3 regions of the Kocuria turfanensis genome follow, and region 3 is predicted to be linked to each of the others. Evidence: riboswitches for the same ligand, from Rfam matches in the RefSeq annotation. Region 3 holds a riboswitch; each other region holds the start of a gene.
The links. A riboswitch is a leader RNA that binds a small molecule or an ion and turns the genes downstream of it on or off. The one in region 3 is predicted to bind thiamine pyrophosphate.

Region 1: linked by a shared signal. The riboswitch ahead of AYX06_RS06960 (ECF transporter S component) and the one ahead of AYX06_RS09740 (FAD-dependent oxidoreductase) in region 3 are both predicted to bind thiamine pyrophosphate.
Region 2: linked by a shared signal. The riboswitch ahead of AYX06_RS08625 (3-oxoacyl-ACP reductase) and the one ahead of AYX06_RS09740 (FAD-dependent oxidoreductase) in region 3 are both predicted to bind thiamine pyrophosphate.

Annotation. Positions count from the first base shown of each region.
Region 1 is NZ_CP014480.1:1,511,816-1,519,559, reverse strand. It holds gene AYX06_RS06990 (Na+/H+ antiporter subunit D) at 1-17, shown strand, start outside; gene AYX06_RS06985 (Na+/H+ antiporter subunit E) at 14-724, shown strand; gene AYX06_RS06980 (monovalent cation/H+ antiporter complex subunit F) at 721-993, shown strand; gene mnhG (monovalent cation/H(+) antiporter subunit G) at 999-1,502, shown strand; gene AYX06_RS06970 (DUF4235 domain-containing protein) at 1,560-1,838, shown strand; TPP riboswitch at 2,227-2,348, shown strand; gene AYX06_RS06960 (ECF transporter S component) at 2,437-3,057, shown strand; gene AYX06_RS06955 (ABC transporter ATP-binding protein) at 3,054-4,820, shown strand; gene AYX06_RS06950 (energy-coupling factor transporter transmembrane component T family protein) at 4,817-5,614, shown strand; gene AYX06_RS06945 (aminotransferase class IV) at 5,861-6,742, opposite strand; gene AYX06_RS06940 (uridine kinase family protein) at 6,772-7,365, opposite strand; gene AYX06_RS06935 (low molecular weight protein-tyrosine-phosphatase) at 7,362-7,744, opposite strand, start outside.
Region 2 is NZ_CP014480.1:1,862,119-1,869,862, forward strand. It holds gene AYX06_RS08615 (M15 family metallopeptidase) at 1-320, opposite strand, end outside; gene AYX06_RS08620 (hypothetical protein) at 507-884, opposite strand; TPP riboswitch at 1,491-1,586, shown strand; gene AYX06_RS08625 (3-oxoacyl-ACP reductase) at 1,633-2,397, shown strand; gene AYX06_RS08630 (LLM class flavin-dependent oxidoreductase) at 2,409-3,725, shown strand; gene AYX06_RS20940 (transposase) at 3,771-4,193, shown strand; gene AYX06_RS08635 (glycoside hydrolase family 31 protein) at 4,103-6,508, shown strand; gene AYX06_RS08640 (hypothetical protein) at 6,709-7,077, shown strand; gene AYX06_RS08645 (alpha/beta fold hydrolase) at 7,122-7,744, opposite strand, start outside.
Region 3 is NZ_CP014480.1:2,100,039-2,107,782, reverse strand. It holds gene AYX06_RS09760 (carboxylesterase family protein) at 1-1,319, shown strand, start outside; gene AYX06_RS09755 (VOC family protein) at 1,294-2,205, opposite strand; gene AYX06_RS09750 (hypothetical protein) at 2,335-3,342, opposite strand; gene thiE (thiamine phosphate synthase) at 3,509-4,177, opposite strand; TPP riboswitch at 4,245-4,347, shown strand; gene AYX06_RS09740 (FAD-dependent oxidoreductase) at 4,337-5,656, shown strand; gene thiS (sulfur carrier protein ThiS) at 5,653-5,892, shown strand; gene AYX06_RS09730 (thiazole synthase) at 5,894-6,784, shown strand; gene moeB (molybdopterin-synthase adenylyltransferase MoeB) at 6,781-7,744, shown strand, end outside.

The DNA of each region.
Region 1 (7,744 bases), 590 kb from region 3:
TGGAGGAGGCCCCGTGAGCTCGCGTCCCAAGAACTCCCTGCTCGTCGAGCTGCCGCTGCTGGTGTGGCTGGTGCTCGTGTGGGGCGCCCTGTGGGGCGACTTCGGCCTCGGCAACCTGCTGTTCGGCGCGGTGCTGGCGCTGCTCGTGACCTGGGTGCTCTACCTGCCCCCGGTGCAGCTCTCGGGCCGGTTCAACCTGCTGCAGTCCGCCCTCTTCGCCGTGACCTTCGTGTGGCAGGTCGCCAAGGCCAGCGTGGACGTCATGCTCGTGGCGATCCTCGTGGGTCCGCGGGCCCGCAGCGCGGTCGTGGGCGTGGAGCTGCGCACGCGCTCGGACCTGCTGCTCACCGCCACCGGCCACACCATGGCCCTGATCCCCGGCTCCATCCTCGTGGAGGTGGACCGCGCCCGGTCCACCCTCTACTTCCACGCGCTCAACGTCCGCACCCCCGAGGAGGCCGAGTCCTTCCGGCGGTCGGCGCGGCAGGTCGAGGCCGCGTGGATCCGCATCATGGGCACACGGGAGGAGCTCGCCGCTCTGCGGGCCGAACGGCGCGGCGGAGGCGGGGCGGAGGCCGAGCAGCGGGACAGCGCGGCGATCAGCTCCCCGGTCACGGCCGGGCAGCAGATCGTCGGCGGCCGGCGAGGAGACGTCCCCACCGGGACCGCCGAGACCCCCCAGGCCACCGAGACCCCCCAGACCACCGAGGAGGACCGCCCGTGATGGAGATCGCCGTGGCCGTCGCCGCCGTGCTGCTCAGCGCGGCCGCCGCGGGCACCCTGTACCGGCTGGCCAAGGGACCGTCGCTGCTGGACCGGGTGGTGGCCACCGACGTCCTGCTGGCCATCGTGGCGGCGTCGCTCGCCGTGGAGATGGCCTACCACGGCCATCTCAACAACCTCATCCTCATGGTGATCGTCTCCCTGGTGGGGTTCATCGGCGCCGTGACGGTGGCGCGCTTCGCCACCCAGACCGCCGAGCACGGGAAGTGAGCCCCGTGCTGGACACCGTCCTGGACGCCGCCGCGGCCGTGTGCCTGGTCCTCGGAGCGCTGATGTCCCTGGCCGCCGCGATCGGGCTGGTCCGCTTCCCGGACCTGCTGACCCGCATGCATGCGGGGACCAAGCCGCAGGTGTTCGGGCTGCTGCTCATGCTCACCGCCGTCGCCCTGGAGAACCGGGACCCGGTCATGATCCCGCTGATCATTCTCGGCTGGGTCTTCCAGCTGCTCACCGTGCCCGTCTCGGCGCACATGGTCGGACGTTCCACCTACCGCACCAAGCACCTCAACCGGGCCACCCTCACGCAGGACGACCTGCAGGAGGTGCTCAACCGTGCCGGCGAGCGGGGCGGCGGCGAACCGGCCGCGGCCGAGCCTGCTCCCGCCGAGCCGGCCCTCAGCGACGCGGCCCTCAGCGACTCGATCCTCACCGAGCCGCCGAACGCGGACGGGCAGCGCGCCGACGGACAGCAGACTGACGGATCCGGGAGGACGCGTTAGGCTGGGCACGATCGACGGGCGCATCCGCGCCGCCCCGACGACAAGGAGCAGCAGTCCATGAACACGAAGATCCTCGAACTCGCCGGCACCGGCCTCTCGCTGGGCGGCGTGGCGCTCTCGCACAAGGTGCTCGGTGCCGCGTGGACGCGCATCACGGGGGACCCGCCCCCCGCCAAGAACCCGGACCCGGACGAGGCGTGGACCGGCATCATCATATGGTCGCTCGTGACCGGCCTCGTCGGCACGGTGATCAAGGTCGCGATCTCCCGCCAGGTGGCGAAGATGGAGAACAAGCCCCGGAACAACCCCAAGGCCTCCAGCCAGGCCGAGGTCTGATCCCCGGCGGCCACCTCGCGAGGGGGCCCGTCCGTCCGGACACCGCATCGGTGCCCGGACGGACGGGCCCCTTCGTCGTCCGGTGGACGCGCCGCGGCATGGACGGAAGGGCTGACGTGCGGTCGGCAGCCCGGGCGGAAGTGCGGGCGACGGTCCCGGTGACGGTCCTGGCGGAAGTGCGGGCGACGGTCCCGGTGACGGTCCTGGCGGAAGTGCGGGCGACGGTCCCGGTGACGGTCCTGGCGGCAGCGCGGGGGACGGTCCCGGTGACGGTCCTGGCGGAAGTGCGGGCGACGGTCCCGGTGACGGTCCTGGCGGCAGCGCGGGGGACGGTCCCGGTGACAGCGCGTGCGGCAGTGCGGCCAGGGGAGGGGTAGACTCGGTGCCACTGAAACGACAGGGGAGCGCACCCCGCCGGCAACGGCGGCACAGCGCTGAGAGTGCGGATCACCGCAGACCCTCGAACCTGCTCCGGTTAGCACCGGCGAAGGGAGTCGAGCACCTCAGGGGTGGCTCGCGGACGTGAGCTCCGGCCGTGTCCGCGCGGACCCTTCCCCTCCTGGCACCGATGGCTCGCTGAGCCCAGGAGGAACGCACCATGAACACCACCACGCACCGTCCCGCCGGCCGCAACCGTGCGTCCGGGGCCTCGTCCTGGCGGGTCGTCGACATCGTCGTGGCCGCCGTCCTCGCCGCCGTGTGCGCGGTCGTCTTCTGGGCGTGGTCGAACCTGCTCTACCCCGTGGTCGGCGCCGCCGCGGTGGCCTATCCGCCCGCCGTGGGGCTGATCGCCGGCGGCTGGCTCGTGGCCGGCGTGCTCGGCGGTCTGATCATCCGCAAGCCGGGCGCCGCGCTGTTCTGCGAGCTGCTCGCCGCGGTCATCGAGGGCTTCCTGGGCACGCACTTCGGCTGGACCGTGATCCTGTCCGGCCTCATCCAGGGCATCGGGGCCGAGCTGGTCTTCGCCGCGGTGCGCTACCGCCGCTACAACGCCGCGGTGGCCGCCGCGGCGGGCGCGGTCAGCGGCATCTTCCTGGGCGTCAACGAGAGCATCATCTACAACTACGAGTGGGCCCTCGGACACCAGGTGGTCTACGTGGTCCTGGCGGCCCTCTCGGGCGCGGTGCTCGCCGGCCTGCTGATGTGGGCCGTGGTGAAGGCGCTCGCAGCCACCGGCGTGCTGCAGGGCCTGGCCTCGGGCCGGGCCGCACGACGATGACCGCCGCGGCGGTGCGCCCTCCCGGTACGCCCACCGCCGCGGGGGCCCGCGTCGAGGCCCGCGGCTTCGGCTGGCACCACCCCGGCCGGGACGCCCCCGCCCTGCAGGGCATCGACCTCGTGGTCGAGCCGGGGGAGCGGGTGCTGCTGCTGGGGCCGAGCGGGGCGGGCAAGTCGACGTTCCTGCACGCCCTCGCGGGAGTCCTGCACGACGACGACGGGCTCTCCCTCCACGGGGAGCTGCTGCTCGACGGCACGGACCCGGACCGGGCACGGGGACGCGCCGGGCTCGTGCAGCAGGACCCCGAGTCCCAGGTGGTGCTGTCCCGGATCGGGGACGACACCGCCTTCGGCCTCGAGAACCTCGCGGTGCCCCGGGAGCAGATCTGGCCGCGGGTCCGCGCCGCCCTCGACGACGTGGGGCTGCCCCTGCCGCTCGACCACCCCACCGCCGCCCTGTCCGGCGGGCAGAAGCAGCGCCTGGCGCTCGCCGGTGCCGTGGCGATGAGCCCGGGGCTGCTCCTGCTCGACGAGCCCACCGCGAACCTGGACCCCGCCGGGGTGCGGCAGGTCCGGGACGCGGTGGCACGGTGCCTGGACCGCAGCGGGGCCACACTCGTGGTCGTGGAGCACCGTGTGGCGGTGTGGGCCGACGTCGTGGACCGTGTCGTCGTGCTCGGCCGCGACGGGGGGATCACGCACGACGGGTCCCCGGCACAGGTCCTGGGGGAGGCCGCCGACGAGCTGAGCCGCGACGGGGTCTGGGTGCCCGGCCGGGTCCCGCCCACCCGCGCGCCCGCGCGTCCCCGGGAGGAGGCGGAGCCGCTGCTCAGCGCGTCGGCGCTGGCCGTCTCGCGCACCCAGCCCTCCGCACGGCAGCTGCGCGCCCGGCGCCGGGCGCGGCGGCGCGGCCGTCCGCTGAGCGATGCCGCGGCGGGCCGGGACCTCCCGGTCGCGGCGACCGGCGTCGCACTGGACCTGCTCCGGGGCCGGGCGCTCGCGGTGACGGGCGCCAACGGCGCCGGGAAGTCGACCCTCGCGCTCACGCTGGCGGGCCTGCTCGCGCCCGTGCGCGGGACCGTGACCGCGCACTCGCCCCTGGCCCGCGGTGCCGGACCGGACCCGCTGGAGTGGGCCGGGCCGGACCTGGTGGCCCGCGTCGGGACGGTCTTCCAGGAGCCCGAGCACCAGTTCCTGTGCGCCACCGTGCGGGCCGAGCTCGAGCTCGGACCCCGGCTGGCGGGCACCCCGGCGGCCGAACGGGACCGCCGCACGGAGGAGCTGCTCGACCGGCTGCGGCTGACCCACCTGGCGGACGCGAACCCGTTCACCCTCTCCGGCGGCGAGAAGCGGCGGCTGTCGGTGGCCACGGTGCTGGCCACCGACCCGGACGTCCTGGTGCTCGACGAGCCCACCTTCGGCCAGGACGCCCTGACCTGGGCCGAGCTCGTGGACCTGCTCCTGGAGGTCGTGGACGCCGGCACGGCCGTGCTCGCGGTCACCCACGACGAGGACTTCGTGCGGGCGCTCGGGGCCGAGGTGCTGGAGCTGGGCACCTCCGCGCCGGACACGTTGCTGGAGCCGGGTGTTTCCGCAGGGGGCGCGGTGGGGGTGCCGGGTGTTTCCGCAGGGGGCGCGGTGGTGGATCCGGGTGTTCCCGCAAGGGATGCGGTGGCGGAATCCGGTGCTCCCGCACGAGGCCCGGCGATGGAGCCGGGCACGCCCGCGCCGGGGATCCTCCCGGCCACGGAGCAGGTGCGGTGAGCGCGCCCGCGATCGGTCCGGCGGCCCGGTGCTCCCTGCTGGGCCGCGCCCATCCCGTGGCGAAGCTGGCCGGCGCCCTGGCCCTGACCGTGACGCTGCTGCTCAGCGCGGATCCCGTGACGTCGGGGATCGTGCTCCTGGGCGAGGTGCTGCTGCTGACGCTGGCCGGGCGGCGCCCGCCGGCGCAGCTGCTGCGGGCCTGGCCCCTGCTCCTGGCAGCACTCGTGAGCGGATGGGGCACGGCCCTGCTCGCCGAGGACTCCGGGCCCGTGCTGCTCGACCTGGGGATCACCGAGATCTCGGCCGGTTCGGTCGCCGCGGGCGCGGCGATCGCCCTGCGCGGGCTCGCGCTGGCGCTGTCGGGCCTGCTCGTCGTGCTCAGCACCGATCCCACCGACCTCGCCGACGGACTGGCCCAGACGGTGCGGCTGCCCGCGCGGTTCGTGCTGGCCTCCTTGGCGGCCCTGCGCCTGGTGGGCGTGATGCTCACCGAGTGGACCACGCTGGCGATGGCCCGCCGGGCCCGCGGCGCCGGTTCGGGGCACGGCCCGGTGGGCGCGCTGCGGGAGTTCGGCGGGCAGGCGTTCACCCTGCTGGTCCAGTCCCTGCGCCGTGCCACCCGGCTGTCGGTGACCATGGAGGCGCGCGGCTTCGGCGCGGGCCCGCGCACGTGGGCGCGGGTCCCGGAACACTCCTGGCGGGACGCCGTGGTGCTGGCCGGGTGCGCCGCCGTGGCCGTCGCGGGTCCGGCGGTCTCCGTCCTGCTCGGGACGCACCGGTTCATCTGGGCGTGACGCCGGGGCGCCGCGTCTGGGGGCCCTTGTCCGTCAGGCCCGCGCGTCCTCGCCCCGGCACGGCACTCGCCCCGGCACGGCACTCGCCCCGGCACGGCACTCGCCCCGGCACGTCACGCGGGCGCGTCCGTGCCGGTCAACCCCCGGGACCTCCCCGGCACCCCTGCGCGGTCCTGCCACGCTTGCCTGCAACCCGTGGCCGTCACACTTGAGGGCACCCGGCCGTGATGCCGTCCCCAGCGCCCCTCACGCCCGGGCCACCCAGTCCGTCACGAGGCGGGTGAGCTCCGGGTCCACGGGCAGCGGGTGGGCGTCGAGCCGGTGCACCGGCACGGCGAGCCGCACGCTGGAGACGAGCCAGACGGCGTCCGCCGCCAGGAGGTCGGCGGACTGCAGCGGTCCGTGGCCCAGCTCCCAGCCGTCGCGCCGGGCGGCGTCGAAGATCGTGGCCTGCGTGGTGCCGGGGAGGATCCCGTGCGAGGGCTCCGGGGTCACGAGGGTGCGGACGCCCTCGTGCACGCGGGCACAGACCACGGAGGACGTGGCCCCCTCCAGCACCCGGCCGCCCGGGGCCGTGAAGATCGCCTCGTCCGCGCCGAGGGAACGGGCATGGCGCAGGGCGGCCATGTTGATCGCGTAGGACAGCGTCTTGGCCCCGGGCAGCAGCCAGGGGTACCCGGCGTCCTGCGCCGGGTCGTGGCCGCGGGGCAGCAGCACCGCGGAGACCCCCTCCCGGCGCTGCCGGAAGGTGGACTCCGGGACGGGGCTCACCGCCACCCACGACCACGGGCCGGCCTCGGGGGTGCCGCGGCTGACGACCACCTTGACGCTGTGCTCGGCGCCCAGCCCTCCGTCCCCACCGGGGGCCGCGTGGGCGAGCCCGAGCTCGACGGCCTGCCGCAGCTCCTGCGCCGAGGGCACCGGGAGCTGGGCCAGGCGAGCCGAGGCGGACAGGCGCCGGTGGTGGACGGCGAACTTCTGCACCCGCCCGTCGACGGCGCGCAGGCTCTCGAAGACCCCGTCCCCCCGGGTGAGTCCCTGGTCGTCGATGCGCACGAGCGGGACGGCGGGATCGGCGAGGACCCCCTCCGGGTGGGCGGCGTCGAGGACGACGACGGTGCTGGTCACGGCTGCCTCCTGTCGATGCGGGTGCCCGTTCAGTGGACGGGGCCGGGGTGCAGGATGTCCACCTGCTCCCAGACGTGGTCCTCCGCCAGGTAGGCGTCCTCCTGGGCGGCCCACTGCTCCCAGTGCTCGGCGTAGTAGGCGCCGTCCCGGCTCAGGGCCCGGTCGTAGCGCAGCGCGGTGGGCAGCTCGACCCAGACCGAGACGTCCAGCAGGGCCCGGGCGGCGGCCGAGCAGGCTCCGACGCCCTCCAGGACGACCACCTCCGCGACCCGCGTCAGGCGGGGGGTGCCCGGGGAGCCGGTGACCCAGTCCCAGGCGCTCCACTCGGCGTCCAGGCCGGCGCGCAGGGGGGTGAGGACCTCCTCCACGTAGGTCCGGGTGCCGAGGCGGAGACCGTCCCAGCCCGGGTAGAGGTCCTCCATGTGGAAGAGGGTCACGTCCCGCACGGGTCGCAGCACCTCGGCGAGCTGCTCCGCCAGGCTGGTCTTCCCCGCGCCCGAGCGCCCGTCGATGCCGACGAGCCAGGGGCGTCGGGTGGGGGCGGGGAGCAGCCGGGCCAGGTTGGTGCCGGCGGGGTGGGCCGCGGCGACCGCCGGGTCCAGCTCCAGTTCGATGTCGATCACGCGTGTCCGGCGTCGTGGGCGCGGCCGGCGCCGGGGACCGCGGCGTCGAGCTCCTCGGCGACGGCGCGGACCACCCCCGGCACGGCGGCGGCGATCATGCCGTAGGTGGTCTCGAAGTCCTCGGCGCCCCCGTACCAGGGGTCGTAGATGCCGAGCTCGCTGTGCTCGGAGCCGGCGACGGCGGGGTCGAACTCGCGGAGCAGGCGCACCTTCGCGGCAGTGGGGGCGTCAGGGGCAAGGGCGCGCAGGCGCCGCCAGTGGACGACGTCCAGGGCGAGCACCAGGTCACGGTCCGCGAACCGGGCCGGGTCGAAGACCTGGGCAGAGTGCGCGGAGGCGTCCAGCCCCTCACGGCGCAGCAGGTCCCCGGCCCGCGGGT
Region 2 (7,744 bases), 240 kb from region 3:
CCCGGGCGAGCCGCGATGGTGTCAGCGGTTTCCTGGCCGTACTGCTGCACGTAGCTGTCGTAGAGACTGGCCTGCGTGTCGTAGGAGCGATACCCGCTCACGGCCACGATGTTCACCCCGTCGGCCTTGGCGGCGCGGACCATCTTCTTGTACGCCTCCGCCGCATCGGACCGCATCCGTTCGGCCTGAATACGACTGAGCGGCTTCGGTACGTAGGTCTGCGGGTCCAGCGGGCGGTGCTTGTTCACCACCACCGTCAGGCTGGAGGCCGAGTCGATGTCGTAGGTCGTCCCTGTCGCGACCGCCGCCGATGGCGCCATCAGCCCCGTCGCCAGGCTCAGTGCTGCCGCCCCACCGAGAAGTCCACCGAAGTTCCTCATCATGTCTACGCCCCCACGTGTCCAGGAAAGATCCGCCTCAGCGTAACTGCACGACCCCCGTGATATGTGCTGTGTGACACTGTGACGAGCCCCGGGAGCACTCACACGAGGGGCGGGTGGCGGTGATCATGACCGCGCCTTCCGGAGTGCATGTTCCACCAGGTCGCCGTGCCGGGTCACGGAGAACTCCTCCAGGTCCAGGCCCGCACCCACCCGGAACCGCACGCCTTCCGGCGGACAGGCATGGACACGCAGGGCCCCGATGCTGCGCAACGGGTAGGTCCCGTGATCGCGTGTGGAGCACTTCAGCTCCCGACGGACCAACAGCAGCCGTGAGGTCGTGACGAGGACAAGGGTCCGCTGGCCTCGCCACCATCCCGGCGCCACCACGTGCACGGTCTCGGCCGGATCCAGCAACGCCTCGGCCCGTCGCAGGTGCTCACGCATCGAGACCCGCTGGATCACGCCCCAGTGCCGGCAGGCAGCGATGAGGTCCTCGCGCACGATCAAGCCCTTTCACCCGGCGTCAAGCGGATCGGAGCACCGCATGAATCTCCGACTGCTGCCCCAGCCAGGCCTCCCCGGAAACGATCGGTGGACCGTTCCCGAGAAGAGTTCTCCCCCACTATGGAGAGGAGTCGTAACAGATGTAAAGGCACCTCCGGTGGGTCACCTTGCGTCCTGCCGCGTGCCCGGTCGAAAAACCGTCTCCCCGCCCAGCCACTACCGGTCACCGTCGTGGTGACCCGGGAGTCGTCGACGCCTGATGGCCCCTGCTGAGCCGCAACCACCAGGTGGTCGGTGCGAAACCCCGCCAGCACCAGGTGCATGACCGCAACCATTTCCGGCGTGGTCCCGCGGAGGGGTGTGCCCGATCTCCACTGCGGCTCGGCGATGTCGCCGCTGCGGGCGGGGCGCCTGGGCCGTACGGGGTCGGAAGGCGAACTTCGCCCTGTCGTCTCCGGTGGCGGCCACCGTTCCCGGACCGTGGAGCGCCTCGCGGGACCTCGGACTGCTCCGGTAGGCAGGTCATCGGCGTTGCCGCGATCGACTGCGCTGTGCCGATGGGAATGGGGGGCTGTTCGTTCTCGGCAGAGCGTGTACGGTCGGAGCAGTGACACGGGGTGCCGGTTCCATCCGGCTGAGATGACACCCGTCGAACCTGATCCAGTTCGTACTGGCGAAGGGATGTCCTCTCAGGCCGGGCCGTTGCCGGGCCTGCATCTTTTCGCCCTGATCCTCAGGGAACCTCATGCAGATCGCAGAGCAGATCGTCCTCGTGACCGGCGGGGCCCGCGGCCTGGGCCGCCGCATCGTGGAGGCCTTCGCCGCCGAGGGCGCGCGGGTGGTCATCAACTACCGATCCAGCTCCACCGCCGCCCAAGAGCTCGTGAGCCGCTTCGGTCCGCAACGGGCTGTGGCCTTGCCTGCTGACGTCACCGATCCCGGGCAGGTGTCGGCCATGCTCGAGCGCACCCGGGAGCACTTCGGCGCCCCGGTCACCACTGTGGTGAACAACGCGCTGGCGGACTTCTCCTTCAACGGGGACGCCCGCTCGGGTGCGGCGGAGATCGGCTGGGACGAGTTCACCAGCCAGTTCTCCGGCAGCGTCCGGGGGGCGCTGAACACGATGCAGGCGTGCCTGCCGGGAATGCAGGAGCAGGGGTTCGGGCGGATCGTGAACATCGGCACCAACCTGTTCCAGAATCCCGTCGTCCCGTATCACGACTACACCGCGGCCAAGGCGGCCCTGCTCTCCTTGACCCGGACCCTGGCCAAGGACCTGGGTCAACACAACGTCACGGTGAACATGGTCTCCGGCGGGCTGCTGCGCACCACCGACGCCAGCGCGGCCACCCCTGAGGAGGTCTTCGACCTCATCGCCTCCTCCACCCCGCTGGGCCGTGTGACCACCCCGGAGGAGTTCGCCGACACCGTCCTGTTCTTCGCCTCGCCCTGGGCGCGGTCGGTCACCGGGCAGAACCTGGTGGTCGACGGCGGACTGGTCATGGGGTGAATCGGGCACTCATGAGCACGCACCGGCAGCTGCACCTCAACGCCTTCCTCCTCGGCGCCGGCCACCACAGCGCGGCCTGGCGGCGCCCCGACTCCCCCGCCGAGCAGCTGGGGGACATCTCCTACTGGGAGCGGCTGGCCCGCACGGCCGAGCGCGGTTTCTTCGATGCCGTGTTCTTCGCCGACGGCCACAGCACCGGCGACGTCGCCTCCGGGCCCCGGTGGTTCCTCGAGCCGCTGACCGCCCTGTCCGCCATGGCCCGGGCCACGGAGCGGATCGGATTGGTCTGCACCATCTCGACCACCTTCTTCACCCCGTTCCACGCCGCCCGGATGCTCGCCTCCCTCGACCACATCAGCGGCGGGCGGGCGGGGTGGAACGTGGTGACCTCCATGTTCGACGCCGAGGCCCGCAACCACGGGCTGGAGGCCATGCCGGCCCGACAGCAGCGCTACGCCCGGGCCGAGGAATTCGTGCAGGTCACCCAGCAGCTGTGGGACTCCTGGGCCGACGACGCCGTACTCGTCGACCGGGCAGGGCTCTACGCCGACCCCGCCCGGGTCCGTCCGGTGCACCACCACGGCGAGCACTTCCAGGTGGACGGACCACTGACCGTGCCGCGCCCGCCGCAGGGCAGACCCGTGCTCTTCCAAGCCGGGGCCTCCGGCCCCGGACGGGATCTGGCCGCCCGGTACGCGGAGGCGATCTACGCGGTGGCCTACGACCTGACCGCCGGCCGCGACTACTACGCCGACGTCAAGGCCCGTATCACCGCGGCCGGGCGGAACCCGGAGGCGGTGGCGGTGATGCCCGGGCTCGTGACCTACGTCGGCTCCACCGAGCAGGAGGCCCGGGCCCAGCGGGCCGCGGTCGACGCGCTGCTGCCCACCGCCCAGTCGCTGGCCCAGCTGAGCACGTTCATCCAGCAGGACTGCAGCGGATGGGAACTCGACGCCCCGGTCCCACCGCTGCCTCCGCTCGAGCGGTTCGGCGGCCCTCAGGGCCGCTACGCCACGATCCTGCGGATCATCGACGTGGAACGGCCCACCGTCCGACAGCTGCTGGGCCGCCTGGCCGCCGGTGGCGGGCACTGCACCATGGTCGGCACCCCCGAGAGCATCGCGGACCGGATCGAGCACTGGTTCCGCTCCGGAGCGGCCGACGGGTTCAACCTCATGCCCCCGACCCTGCCGGACGCCCTCGACGACTTCGTCGACCACGTCGTGCCGGAACTGCAGCGCCGCGGCCTCTTCCGCACCGACTACACCGCCCATTCACTCCGCGGGCACCTGGGGCTCCCCCGCCCCGCCCGCGGAGCACCGGCATAGGGCCTGTCCTCTCCATCGTGGGAGGGGTTCTTCGACGCCGGAGGCATGTCCCGTGCGGCTGTGCTGAGCGATGACCGATGGGCACGGATCCGGCCTCCCTGGCCGTTCTCCGACGGCAAGAGAGGCCGGCCGCTGCGCGACGACCGTCCCGTGGTGGAGGGCACCCGCTGCCCCTGCCGGTGCGGGACCGCCTGGCGTGACGTCCCCGAACAGTTCGGGCCCTGGCAGGCCGGGCGGACGCGGCGCGGCCGCTGCAGCGCCGACGGACCCGGGGACAGGGTCCGGGCCGCCTTCCTCCGACCCGGAGGACCACACCGGAGGACTGCACCGGAGACGTGCCCCAGCCCCCGCCGGACCCGGGGCCCTACGCTGGGGGAATGCCCCTCCCCCGCTTCCGTCCCACCGGCCACGGCTCCCCGGAGCCCGCCGCCGTCGTCGCCGGCGCGCACTACCGCATCACCGTGCTGACCGACGGGCTGCTCCGCCTGGAGTACAGCCCCGGCGGACGGTTCGAGGACCGGCCCTCGGCCTTCGCGGTGCACCGGCGGTTCCCGGTGCCGCCGTTCCGCGTCCGGCGCTCGGAGGCCGGCCTCGAGCTGTTCACCGACCGGATCCACCTGAGCTACGACGAGCGGGAGTTCAGCCCCTCGGGTCTGTCCGTGCAGGTGCGCGGCGGGGTGACCAACTACCACAGCGTGTGGCGCTACGGCACGCCGGTGCCCACGCTCGGCGGGACCGCCCGCACCCTCGACGAGGCCGACGGCCCCATCCCGCTCGAGCCGGGCATCAACTCCCGGGAGGGCTTCGGGGTGGTCGACGACTCGGCCTCGGTGCTGCTCACGGAGGACGGCTGGTACGCCCCGCGTCCCCGCGAGGAGGGCGCGGTGGACCTCTACTTCTTCGGCTACGGCCACGACCACCAGGAGGCCCTGCGCGCCTTCTACGCGCTGTCCGGGCCGCAGCCGGTGCTGCCCCGCTACGCGCTGGGCAACTGGTGGAGCCGCTACCACGCCTACGACGAGACCGAGTACCGGCAGCTGGTCCAGGACTTCGCGGACCGCCGCCTGCCCTTCTCCGTGCTCGTGGTGGACATGGACTGGCACCTCACCGACGAGCACGTGGAACGCCACCACGGCTCGGGCTGGACCGGCTACACCTGGAACCGGGAGCTCTTCCCGGACCCGCGGCGCTTCCTGGGATGGGCGCACGAGCGCGGCTACCGGGTCACCCTCAACCTGCACCCGGCCGACGGCGTGCGCTCCTTCGAGGAGCCCTATCCCGCGATGCTCCAGGCCTTGGGCCGGGACCCGGGGACGGAGGAGCCGGTGGCCTTCGACGTCACCGACCGGGAGTTCGTCTCCGCCTACTTCGAGGTCCTGCACCGGGGCCTGGAGGCGGACGGCGTGGACTTCTGGTGGATCGACTGGCAGTCCGGCGAGCACTCCCGCCTGCCCGGGGTCGACCCGCTGTGGGTGCTCAACCACTACCACTTCCTGGACTCCGCCTCGGGCGGCGAGCGGCCGCTGATCCTCTCCCGGTACGCGGGACCCGGCAGCCACCGCTACCCCGTGGGGTTCTCCGGCGACACCGTCATCTCCTGGGCCTCGCTGGCCTTCCAGCCGCGGTTCACCGCGACGGCGGCGAACATCGGCTTCGGCTGGTGGAGCCACGACATCGGCGGGCACATCTACGGCTCCCGCGACGACGAGCTGGCCACGCGCTGGCTGCAGTTCGGGGTGTTCTCCCCGATGCTGCGCCTGCACTCGGGCAACAACGACTTCATCGCCAAGGAGCCGTGGCGCTACCGCTCCCCCTACGCCGAGATCATGGAGCGCGGCCTGCGCCTGCGGCACCGCCTGATCCCCTACCTGCACACCGCCAACCGCGCCGCGGCCGTCGACGGCGTGCCCCTGGTCCGGCCCCTGTACTTCGAGCACCCGGAGGCGGAGCAGGCCTACCGCTACGACCACCAGTACCTGTTCGGCCCCGAGCTGATGGTCGCCCCCGTGACAGCGCCCGTGGACCCCGTGCTCACCCGCGCCGCGGTGCCCGTGTGGCTGCCGGAGGGGTCGTGGACGGACCTGTGCACCGGCACGGTCTACGACGGGGGGCGCGAGCTCATGCTGCACCGCGGCCTCGGCGAGCTGCCCGTCCTGGCGCGCGCCGGTGCCATCGTCCCGCTGGCCGGCGCGGACCCCGACGCTGCGCCGGGCCCGGGAAACCCCGCCGAGCTCGAGGTGCTGGTCGTGGCCGGCGCCTCCCACGGCTCCGTCCTGGACGAGGACGACGGCGCCGGCGACGGCCGGGACCCGGCCCGCTGGGCCCGCACCGAGCTGTCCCTCGACGTCGCGGCCGGGGAGTTCTCGCTCGGCCCGGCGCGGGGCCACCTCGGCTGCCTGCCGCCGGCGCGGAGCTGGACCGTCACCGTCCTCGGCGCCGCGGAGCTGACCGGCCTCGCCGTCACCGTGGACGGCGACGACGTCCCGGTGTCCGTCGTCCGGCGGGACCGGCGCACCTCCGTCACGGTCCCGGACGTCCCGGCCGGGGCGCGGGTCGTGCTCCGCTCCCCGGGCCTGCGCGGGGTGGCGGTCCCGGATCCGGCGCCCCGGGTCTTCGACATGCTCAACGACGCCCAGATCGGCTACGACGTCAAGCAGCGCCTCTACACCGCCGTCCGGCAGGATCCCGTGGCGGCGCTGGGCCAGGCCCCGGCCCTGGGCGCCGAGGGACCGCTGCTCAGCGCGCTCGCCGAGCTGGTCCTGGCTGTCCGGGACGGCGCCTGACCCCGGCGCCCGGCAGCCGGCCGGACCCTCCGGTCCGGGGCCGTCCGCACAGCGCAACCGAGGTGCGCCCGTCCGTCCCCGGCGCCTACTGTGCACGAGACGGTGCGGCCGGCTCGCGCACGGGAGCTCGTCCGCGACCGTGGTGCGGGTCACCACCGAGGTGCTGGGGACCGCGAGCAGGAGCGAGGACGGTGAGGACCATGGGCGCCGACGACGAGGCGATCGGCCACGAGCAGGCCCGCCGGCTGCGGGCCACGATGGTGGCCGCCGGGATCGACCGTGATCGGCTGTGGCTGTCCTACTTCAGCATCGGCGGGGAGGTCAGCGAGCTGGAGGTCGACGCCTATCTGCACCACTCCCTGAGCCTGCCGCCGCTGCAGCGGGACCTGCTCGCCCAGGCCGCCAACGAGCTCGTCGCCGCTCAGGCCCCGCCGCCGGCCCCCTACGTCGACGACCTGCGGGGCGACCGGGCCCCGCCCCGCGGGGACCCCGCCGGGACGGAGCCCAACGTCCCGGTCCAGGACGGCGACGTGCTGGACCGCGACGACCCCGGGTCTCCCGAGCACTAGGAACCGCCGCCGAGGGAGCCCCGGCCGGACCCGGCGCGCCCCGCTCAGGCGTCCGTGCGGCGCCGTATCGGGGCGAAGGTCTCCGGCTTGTCGGTGGCGTGGAAGTCGGTGATCAGCCGCGCGCACAGCCCCGGCTTCTCCACCAGCACCCCGTGGGAGGCGTGCGGGACCACGGCCAGCTCCGCCTGCGGCAGGGCGCGGTACATGGCCACGGCGTGCTCGAGCCGGACCTCGTCGTCGTCGCCGAGGAGCACCAGCACGGGAACGTCGAGACCCGCCAGGTCCGCGTCCGTGAAGGCCGGTTCCGCCGCGTGCATCCGCTGCAGCTTCTCCACCACCTGCCCGTAGTGCTCGCGCCCGTCGGGCGAGACCTCGGCGTAGGCGTCGACCATGAACTCCGGCACCTGCGCCCGGTCCTCGAGGACTCCCGGCGCCCACCCGCTGTGGTGGTGGACCCCGGCGGCGACGACCAGGTCGCGGACCAGGTCGGGGCGCCGCAGCGCCACGGCCAGGGCGACGACGGCCCCGTCGCTGTAGCCCAGCAGGTGCACCGGGGCCCCCACCTCCCGCTCCAGGAAGGCGATCGTGTCCCCCGCCATCGTGGCGTAGGACAGCGGACCGCCCGGGTCAGGGGTGTGGCCGTGGGCGCGCTGCTCCGGGGTGAGCA
Region 3 (7,744 bases):
CCCACGGCGCCGTGGTCCGGGCCGGCGGCATTCCCTACGCCACCGCCGACCGCTTCGCCGCTCCCGTCCCCGCCCCGGACCGGGACGAGCCGTTCCCGGCCACGGGACCGGCCCCGGCCTGTCCCCAGGTCCGCTCGCCCTTCCTCGCCTCGGTGCTGGGGGACGCGCTCGGCGACCTGCCGCAGGACGAGGCCTGCCAGCGGCTCTCGGTCACCCTGCCCCGCGACGCGCGGGCCGGTGAGGGCCTGCCGGTGCTGGTGTGGATCCACGGCGGCTCCTACACCACCGGCGCCGGGGACGCCCCGATCATGGACCCGACGCCGCTGGTGGCCGAGCAGCGCGTGGTGGTCGTGACGGTCACCTACCGGCTCGGCCTGTTCGGCTACCTGGGCTCCGGGCACGCCCGCCCGGCCAACCTCGGGCTGCTCGACCAGCTCGAGGCGCTGCGCTGGGTGCGGCGCAACATCGCCGCCTTCGGCGGTGACCCGGACAACGTGACCGCCTTCGGCCAGTCCGCCGGCGGTGACGCCGTGGCCCACCTCATGGCCGTCCCGGGGGCGGAGACGCTCTTCCGCCGCGCCGTCATCCAGAGCCCGCCGCTGGGCATCGCCCGCGGCCGGGAGCGGATGAACGCCGCCATGGCGGCCGCGGCGGAGGTCGTGACGGCCGGGATGCCCGCCGCCGACGTGGTCGCCGCCCAGGCGGAGGTGGAGCGGCACGCGGCGCCCTTCGGGCTGCTGGGGGCGATGCCCTTCGGCACCCAGTACGGCCACCACCCGCTGCCCGCCGAGAAGGAGATCGACGCGGCCTGGGACCGGGTGGCCCCGCACATCGACGTCCTCATCGGCCACACCACCGAGGAGGCGCGGCTCTACCTGCCCACGGTGCCGGCCCTGCAGCGGTGGACCCGCGTGCCGCTGCTGGGGCCGGTGCTGCGCCGGGCCGTGGTCGGCTGGGCGACCCGGTCCGTCTACTCCCGGGCGATCCGCCGCTTCGCCCGCCGGCACGTGCGCGCCGGCGGGACGGCCCACCGCTACGTGATCTCCTGGGCAGCCCCTGGCAATCCGTACGGGGCGGCCCACACGGTCGACCTGCCCCTGCTCTTCGGCGACGAGCCGACCTGGGCGGGCACCGGGCTGGTCGCCGGTGCCGCGTGGGAGGACATCGACGCCGCCGCCCGGCAGGTGCGCCGGCTGTGGGCCGACTTCGCCCGCGGGGAGCCCCTCGGCGACGCCGGCCGCATCCCCGGCGTCCTGCGCCACCGGCGCGTCCGGGTCCCCCTCCTGGCGCGGTCTACGCGGCGACGCCCACCTGGATGAGGGTGTTCCAGGGGTCCTCGAAGCGCAGCACGGCGCCGTCGTGCCGGGTGGGGACCCGGTGGTCGGTCAGCCGGGCCTGCAGGGCGGCGACGTCCTCGGCCGTGGGCAGGTCGATGTTGACCTGCCCCAGGCCCAGGGAGGCCGCCCGCGGGCCGGCCCCGGCGCTGTGCCAGGTGTTGAGCCCGATGTGGTGGTGGTACCCGCCGGCGGCGATGAACAGGGCCGAGCCGATGTCGCTCATCACCTCGAAGCCCAGGACGTCCACGTAGAACCGCCGGCCCTGCGGGATGTCGCCGACCTGCAGGTGGACGTGGCCGAGGGTGGCCGGCGGCGCCGCCGGCCGCGCCCCGGCCGGCTCGCGCAGGTGCTCGCCCAGGAACGCGGTGGGATCCAGCGGGTTGGACGCCAGCGTGAGCAGCCCGTTGGCCTCCCGCCGCCAGGTGTGGCGGGGGCGGTCGGTGTAGAGCTCCACGCCGTTGCCCTCGGGGTCGTCGAAGTAGAACGCCTGGCTGTAGAGGTGGTCGGCGCTGCCGGTGAAGGATCGCGGCGCCACGGCGGCGACCGAGGCCAGGGCGGCCGCCAGGGCCGGCTCGTCCTCGAACAGCACCGCGGTGTGGAACAGCCCCGCCTGACCGCGGCGGGCCGGCGGCAGCTCCGGGACCTGCCGCAGGCGCAGCACGGTCCGGCCGTCACGGCCCAGCACGGCCGTGTCCCCGGAATGGGCGAGGACCTCGAGGGTCACGGCGTCCGTGTAGTAGGCGAGCATCGTGTCCAGGTCGGCCACGAGCAGCTCCACGGCGCCCATCCGGGTTCCGGCGGACAGCAGGTCGTCGGCCGGTCGCGGCGTCAGGCTCCGGGGGTCGGGGTTCTGGGGAAAGATCGGCATCTCGGGCTTCTCCGTCGGCATCGGCACCACAAAGGTTGATATGTCCGCAAGGATACCCCAGAAAATGTTTCCGGTGCAAGTATCTTGGGGACCTTCGTCACCTCGGGGCCGGGCGCGACGCCGTCCCGGTCAGAGCACGAAGATCAGCGCCACGATCACCGCCACGATCGCCAGAAAGACCAGACCCCAGGCCTTGAGGTTGTCGGAGTCGTCCTCCGCGGGGTCGTGGGCCGGGGGCGGCGGCCATCCGCCGGCCGCCGGGCCGCGGCTGCCCGCCAGCGGGCCGCCCGCGCCCGGCCCGGGGAACGGCCCGCCCTGGGCCTGGCCCGGGAACGGCTCCCCGGGCGCACCGGGCCGGCCGACCTGCCCGGGCGGCGGCGGGGCGGGCGTGGACGGGCTGACGCCCCACTGCGGAGCCTGCGGAGCGTCCGCGATCGAGGGGTTCGACGACGGCGGCCCGGCCGGGCCGCCCTCCGGTGCCGGCGGCGCCGGGGCCGCCGGTGGTGGAGGAGCAGTCGGGGGAGAGGCGGGCGGCAGCGTCTCGCCGGAGAGCACGGGCCCGTCCTCGCGGTGGCCCTTCTCGGCCTCCGTCAGCAGGGTCACGAACCGCTCCAGCGACTCCGAGCCGTCGTACTCGCGGGCCAGGAAGCGCTCGGCGCGGCGGCGCACCACCCGGTAGACACGCCCGTCGTCGGGGATCGAGAGGTCCCGGGCAGCCTGCGCCACGGCCAGCGGGGGCTGCTCGGGCAGCGGGTTCGTGCCCCACTCCAGCAGCCCGGTGAGCAGCGGCCGCTCGAGGACCGAGGCCATCGCCGCCCGGGCGCCGGGCACGCGGGTGAGCTCCAGCAGCCCGCTCGGCGGGGCGGAGGGACAGCCCGGGACGTCACCGGGCAGCCGGGCCGCCCGCTCGAGCCAGAACGTGTCGCCGAAGAGGGTGGCCAGCAGCACGGCCGCCGCGAGCCGGTCCTCGCCGGGCGCGGCGTCCTCCGGGGCGCCCTCCTCCCAGTGGCTGCCCAGCGCTCGCCGGGCGGGCTCGCCGGCCAGCCGGACGCGCAGCTGCACGTCCTCCGGGCCGCGGGCGGTCTGCGCGGGATGCTCCACCGCGTGCCGCACCTGCGGGTCGAGCTCGGGGTCCATGGGCCACTCCTCCGTCGTCGTCCGTGGGCTCCATGCTCTCAGACGGGGCTGTGCGGCGGCGGGGAGCCGGTGGGGAGTTGCGGCCGGGCGCGCCCGGCGGACGTCCCCGCGCGGCGTGCCGGGCAGGAAGCGTGCCGGGCAGGTAGCGCGCCGGTCGGGGAGCGTGTCAGGCGGGGAGCAGACTGCGCAGCTGCCCGGCGGCCAGGCGCGGGTCCGGGGCCTCGGTGACCGCCCGGACCACCACGGCGCCGCGCGCCCCGGCGGCCAGCACCTCGGGGAGGCGCTGCTCGTCGATGCCGCCGATGGCGAACCACGGCACGGGCACCACCGCCGGGTCGGCGTCCAGCCGGGCCTCGGTCAGTGCGGCGACCTCGCGCACGAAGCCCAGGCCGGTGGCGGGCCGGCCCGGCTTGGTGGGGGTCTCCCACACGGGACCGGTGCAGAAGTAGTCCACGTCCGGGTCGGCCAGCGCGGCCCGGGCCTGGCCGAGGTCGTGGGTGGAGCGGCCGATCAGCACGTCGGGGCCGAGCAGCTGCCGGGCCTGGGCGGGGGTGAGGTCGTGCTGGCCGGCGTGGAAGACGTCGGCGCCCACGAGCGCGGCGAGGTCGGCGCGGTCGTTGACGGCGACCAGGACGCCGTACTCGGCGGCGACCCGGCCCAGCAGGCGCAGCGCGGCGATCTCCTCGTCGGTGTCGATGCTCCTGTCCCGCAGCTGGACGATGTCCGTCCCGCCGGCGCAGACGGCGTGCAGGAACTCCTCGAGGTCGCCCTGCGCGCGGCGGGCGTCGGTGCACACGTACAGCCGGGCGGCGAGGAGCCGGTCCGTGCGTGTCATGCGCAGCTCGGAGGCGGCGGGAGCGGGGGTGTCCTGGGTATGCTGGGTCACACGCTGAATGATAGGTCAGCGGTTCTGCGGGAGCCCCTCGGGGGCTGAGAGGGCGTCCGGCGCCGACCGCCACACCTGATGCGGGTCATGCCGCCGTAGGAAAGGACGATGCCGGTGACATCCGTGCCCTCCGTTCCGATGTCCGCCGCCCAGCACGTGCGGGCCGACGTCGCCGTGGTCGGGGCCGGGGTGGTCGGCCTGGCCACGGCCTGGGAGCTGCGCCGCCGCGGCCGCTCGGTGGCCGTGGTGGACCCCGAGCCCGGCGCCGGGGCCAGCCGGGCGGCGGCCGGGATGCTCGCCCCGGTGAGCGAGGTCCAGTACCAGCAGGAGCCGCTCTATCCCCTCATGCTCGCCTCGGCCGGCGCCTACCCGGCGTTCGTGGCCGCCGTGGAGGAGGCCGCCGGCGGCTCGGTGGGCTACCGCGCCACCGAGACGCTCGTGTGCGGCGTCGACGCCGCCGACCGGCAGGCCCTGGCGGACCTGCGCGAGCTCCAGCTGCGCCACGGCCTGGCCGTGGAGCCGCTCCCGCTGCGCACGGCCCGGGCCCTGGAGCCGGCCCTGAGCCCGCGGCTGTCCGCCGTGCACCGCATTCCCGACGACCACCAGGTGGACCCCCGCCGGCTCGTGGCCGGACTGCTCGCCGCCCTCGTCGCCCCCGAGCTCCCCACTCCGTCCGGGTCCTCCGCAACGGACGGCCCCGACGGCGGGCCCGCCCGCCTGGTGCACGACCGCGCCACGGGCCTGCGCCACGGCCCCGACGGCGCGGTGACGGGCCTGCGCCTGGCCGACGGCGGGATGGTCTCGGCGGCGGAGACGGTCCTCGCCCCCGGCACGGGTCTCACCGACCTGGAGGGCCTGCCCGGGTCCTGGCGGCCGCCGCTGCGCCCGGTGCACGGGGACATCCTCCGCACCCGTCCGCCCGCCGGGGCGCCCGCCCTGCTCGAGCGCACCGTCCGCGGCCTGGTCCACGGGGTGCCCGTCTACCTGGTGCCCCGCGACGACGGGACGGTGGTGATCGGGGCGACCTCCCGCGAGGACGACCTCGACGGGATCAGCGCCGGAGGCGTGCTCCGGCTGCTGCGCGACGCCCAGGCCGTGGTCCCCGGCGTCGCCGACCTCGAGCTGGTCGAGGCCATGGCCCGTGCCCGGCCCGGGACCCCGGACGACATCCCGTACCTGGGCCGCGTCCGCGGCCCGGAGGGAGATCCGGTGCCCGGTCTCCTGGTCTCCACGGGCTACTTCCGCCACGGCGTCCTGCTCGCCCCGCTGGCCGCCCGCCTCGCCGCGGAGCTGGTGCTCGGCGCGGATCCGGGCGCCGACGCCGAGCACCTGGCCACCACCGACCCGCACCGCTTCGACCGCCCGGTCGAGGCGCCCGCCGCGGACCCCGCGACCGGTTTCCGCACCCCGAACAGGAGCACCCGATGACCGCCATCACCCTCAACGGCCGCCCGCACGTCGTCGGCGGGGACACCACCGTGGTGGACCTCGTGGCCGAGACCGTCGGGCGGCCCCTGGGCCCCGACGGCGCCCCGCTGGACGGCCGCCGGCTGGGCGTGGCCGTGGCGGTGGACGCCGCCGTGGTCCCGCGCAGCCGCTGGGGCCGCACCCCCGTGGCCGAGGGACAGTCCGTCGAGATCATCACCGCCGTCCAGGGAGGCTGACATGACCCACCCCGCACCCCGCGCCGCATCCCTGGTGGACCCGCTCGTGCTGGACGGCACCGAGCTGTCCTCCCGGCTGATCATGGGCACCGGCGGGCTCAGCTCGCTGCACACCCTGGAGCAGGCCCTGCTCGCCTCCGGCACCGAGCTGACCACCGTGGCGCTGCGCCGCTACGCCCCCGGCCGCGGCGACTCGCTGTTCGCGATGCTCGAGCGCAACGGCATCCGGATCCTGCCCAACACCGCCGGCTGCTACACCGCCCGGGACGCCCTGCTCACCGCCGAGCTCGGCCGCGAGGCCCTGGAGACCGACTGGGTCAAGCTCGAGGTCATCGCCGACGAGGACACCCTGCTGCCCGACGTGGTGGAGCTGCTCGACGCCACCGAGCAGCTCGTGGCCCGCGGCTTCCGGGTCTTCGCCTACACCTCCGACGACCCCGCCGTGGCCCGCCGCCTGGAGGACCTCGGCGCGGCCGCCGTGATGCCCCTGGGCGCGCCGATCGGCACCGGGCTGGGGATCCTCAACCCGCACAACATCGAGCTCATCACCTCCCGGGCCTCGGTGCCCGTGGTCCTCGACGCCGGGATCGGGACCGCCTCCGAGGCCGCCCTGGCCATGGAGCTGGGCTGCGACGCCGTGCTGCTGGCCAGCGCCGTGACCCGCGCGCAGGACCCGGTGGCCATGGCCACCGCGATGCGCCACGCCGTGGCCGCCGGGCGGCTGGCCGCCGGCGCCGGGCGGATCCCGGCCCGCCGGCACGCCCTGGCGTCCTCACCGATGGCCGGACGGATCGACACGGACACGCCCGCCGGCACGCCCGACGACGGGCCGGGCGCCGACCCGGCGGGCGTTCCGCGCGGGGACTGGGCGCCCGTGGGGCAGCGGCCGTGAGCCCGCTGCCCCCGCTCGTGGAGCCCGGCCCCGAGCTGACCCGGGCGGAGCTCGAGCGCTACGCCCGGCACCTGACCCTGCCCGGGATCGGCCCGCTCGGCCAGCGCCGGCTCGGCAACGCCCGGGTGCTCGTGGTCGGCGCCGGCGGACTGGGCGCCCCGGCCCTGCAGTACCTCGCCGCGGCGGGCGTGGGAACGCTGGGGATCGTCGACGACGACGTCGTGGCGGTCTCCAACCTGCAGCGCCAGGTGGTGCACCGCACCGCCGACGTCGGCCGGCCCAAGGCGGACTCCGCCGCGGAGGCCGTGGCCGCCCTCAACCCGCTCGTGCGGGTGCGCACCCACCCCTGCCGGCTCACCGCGGACAACGCCGTGCAGATCCTCGGCGAGTACGACCTCGTCCTCGACGGCGCGGACAACTTCGCGACCCGCTACGTGGTCGGCGACGCCGCCGCTCTCACCGGGATCCCCTGCGTGTGGGGCTCCATCCTGCGCTTCGAGGGGCAGGTCAGCGTCTTCTGGGCCGGCCACGGGCCCACCTACCGGGACCTCTATCCCGAGGCGCCGCCGGACGGGGAGGTCCCCAGCTGCGCCGAGGGCGGGGTCTTCGGCATGCTCCCCGCCACCGTGGGCGCGGTGATGGTCACCGAGGCCGTCAAGCTGATCACCGGCACCGGGGAGCCCCTGCTCGGGCGGGTGCTGCTGCACGACGCCCTGGCGATGACCTGGCGCGAGATGCGCCTGGACCCGGACCCGGACGCCGCCCCGGTCACCGCCGTCGCCGAGCCCGAGGCCGTCCGCCCGCTGCCCGGCGGCGGGGCCGAGCCCGCCGAGACGGTCGGGGCGGCCGAGCTGGCCCGGCTGCTGGAGCGGCGAGCGCGCGGGGAGGCGGCCTTCGTGCTGGTCGACGTGCGGGAGGACTGGGAGCGGCAGCTCCTGGCGATCCCCGGCGCCGTGCCGG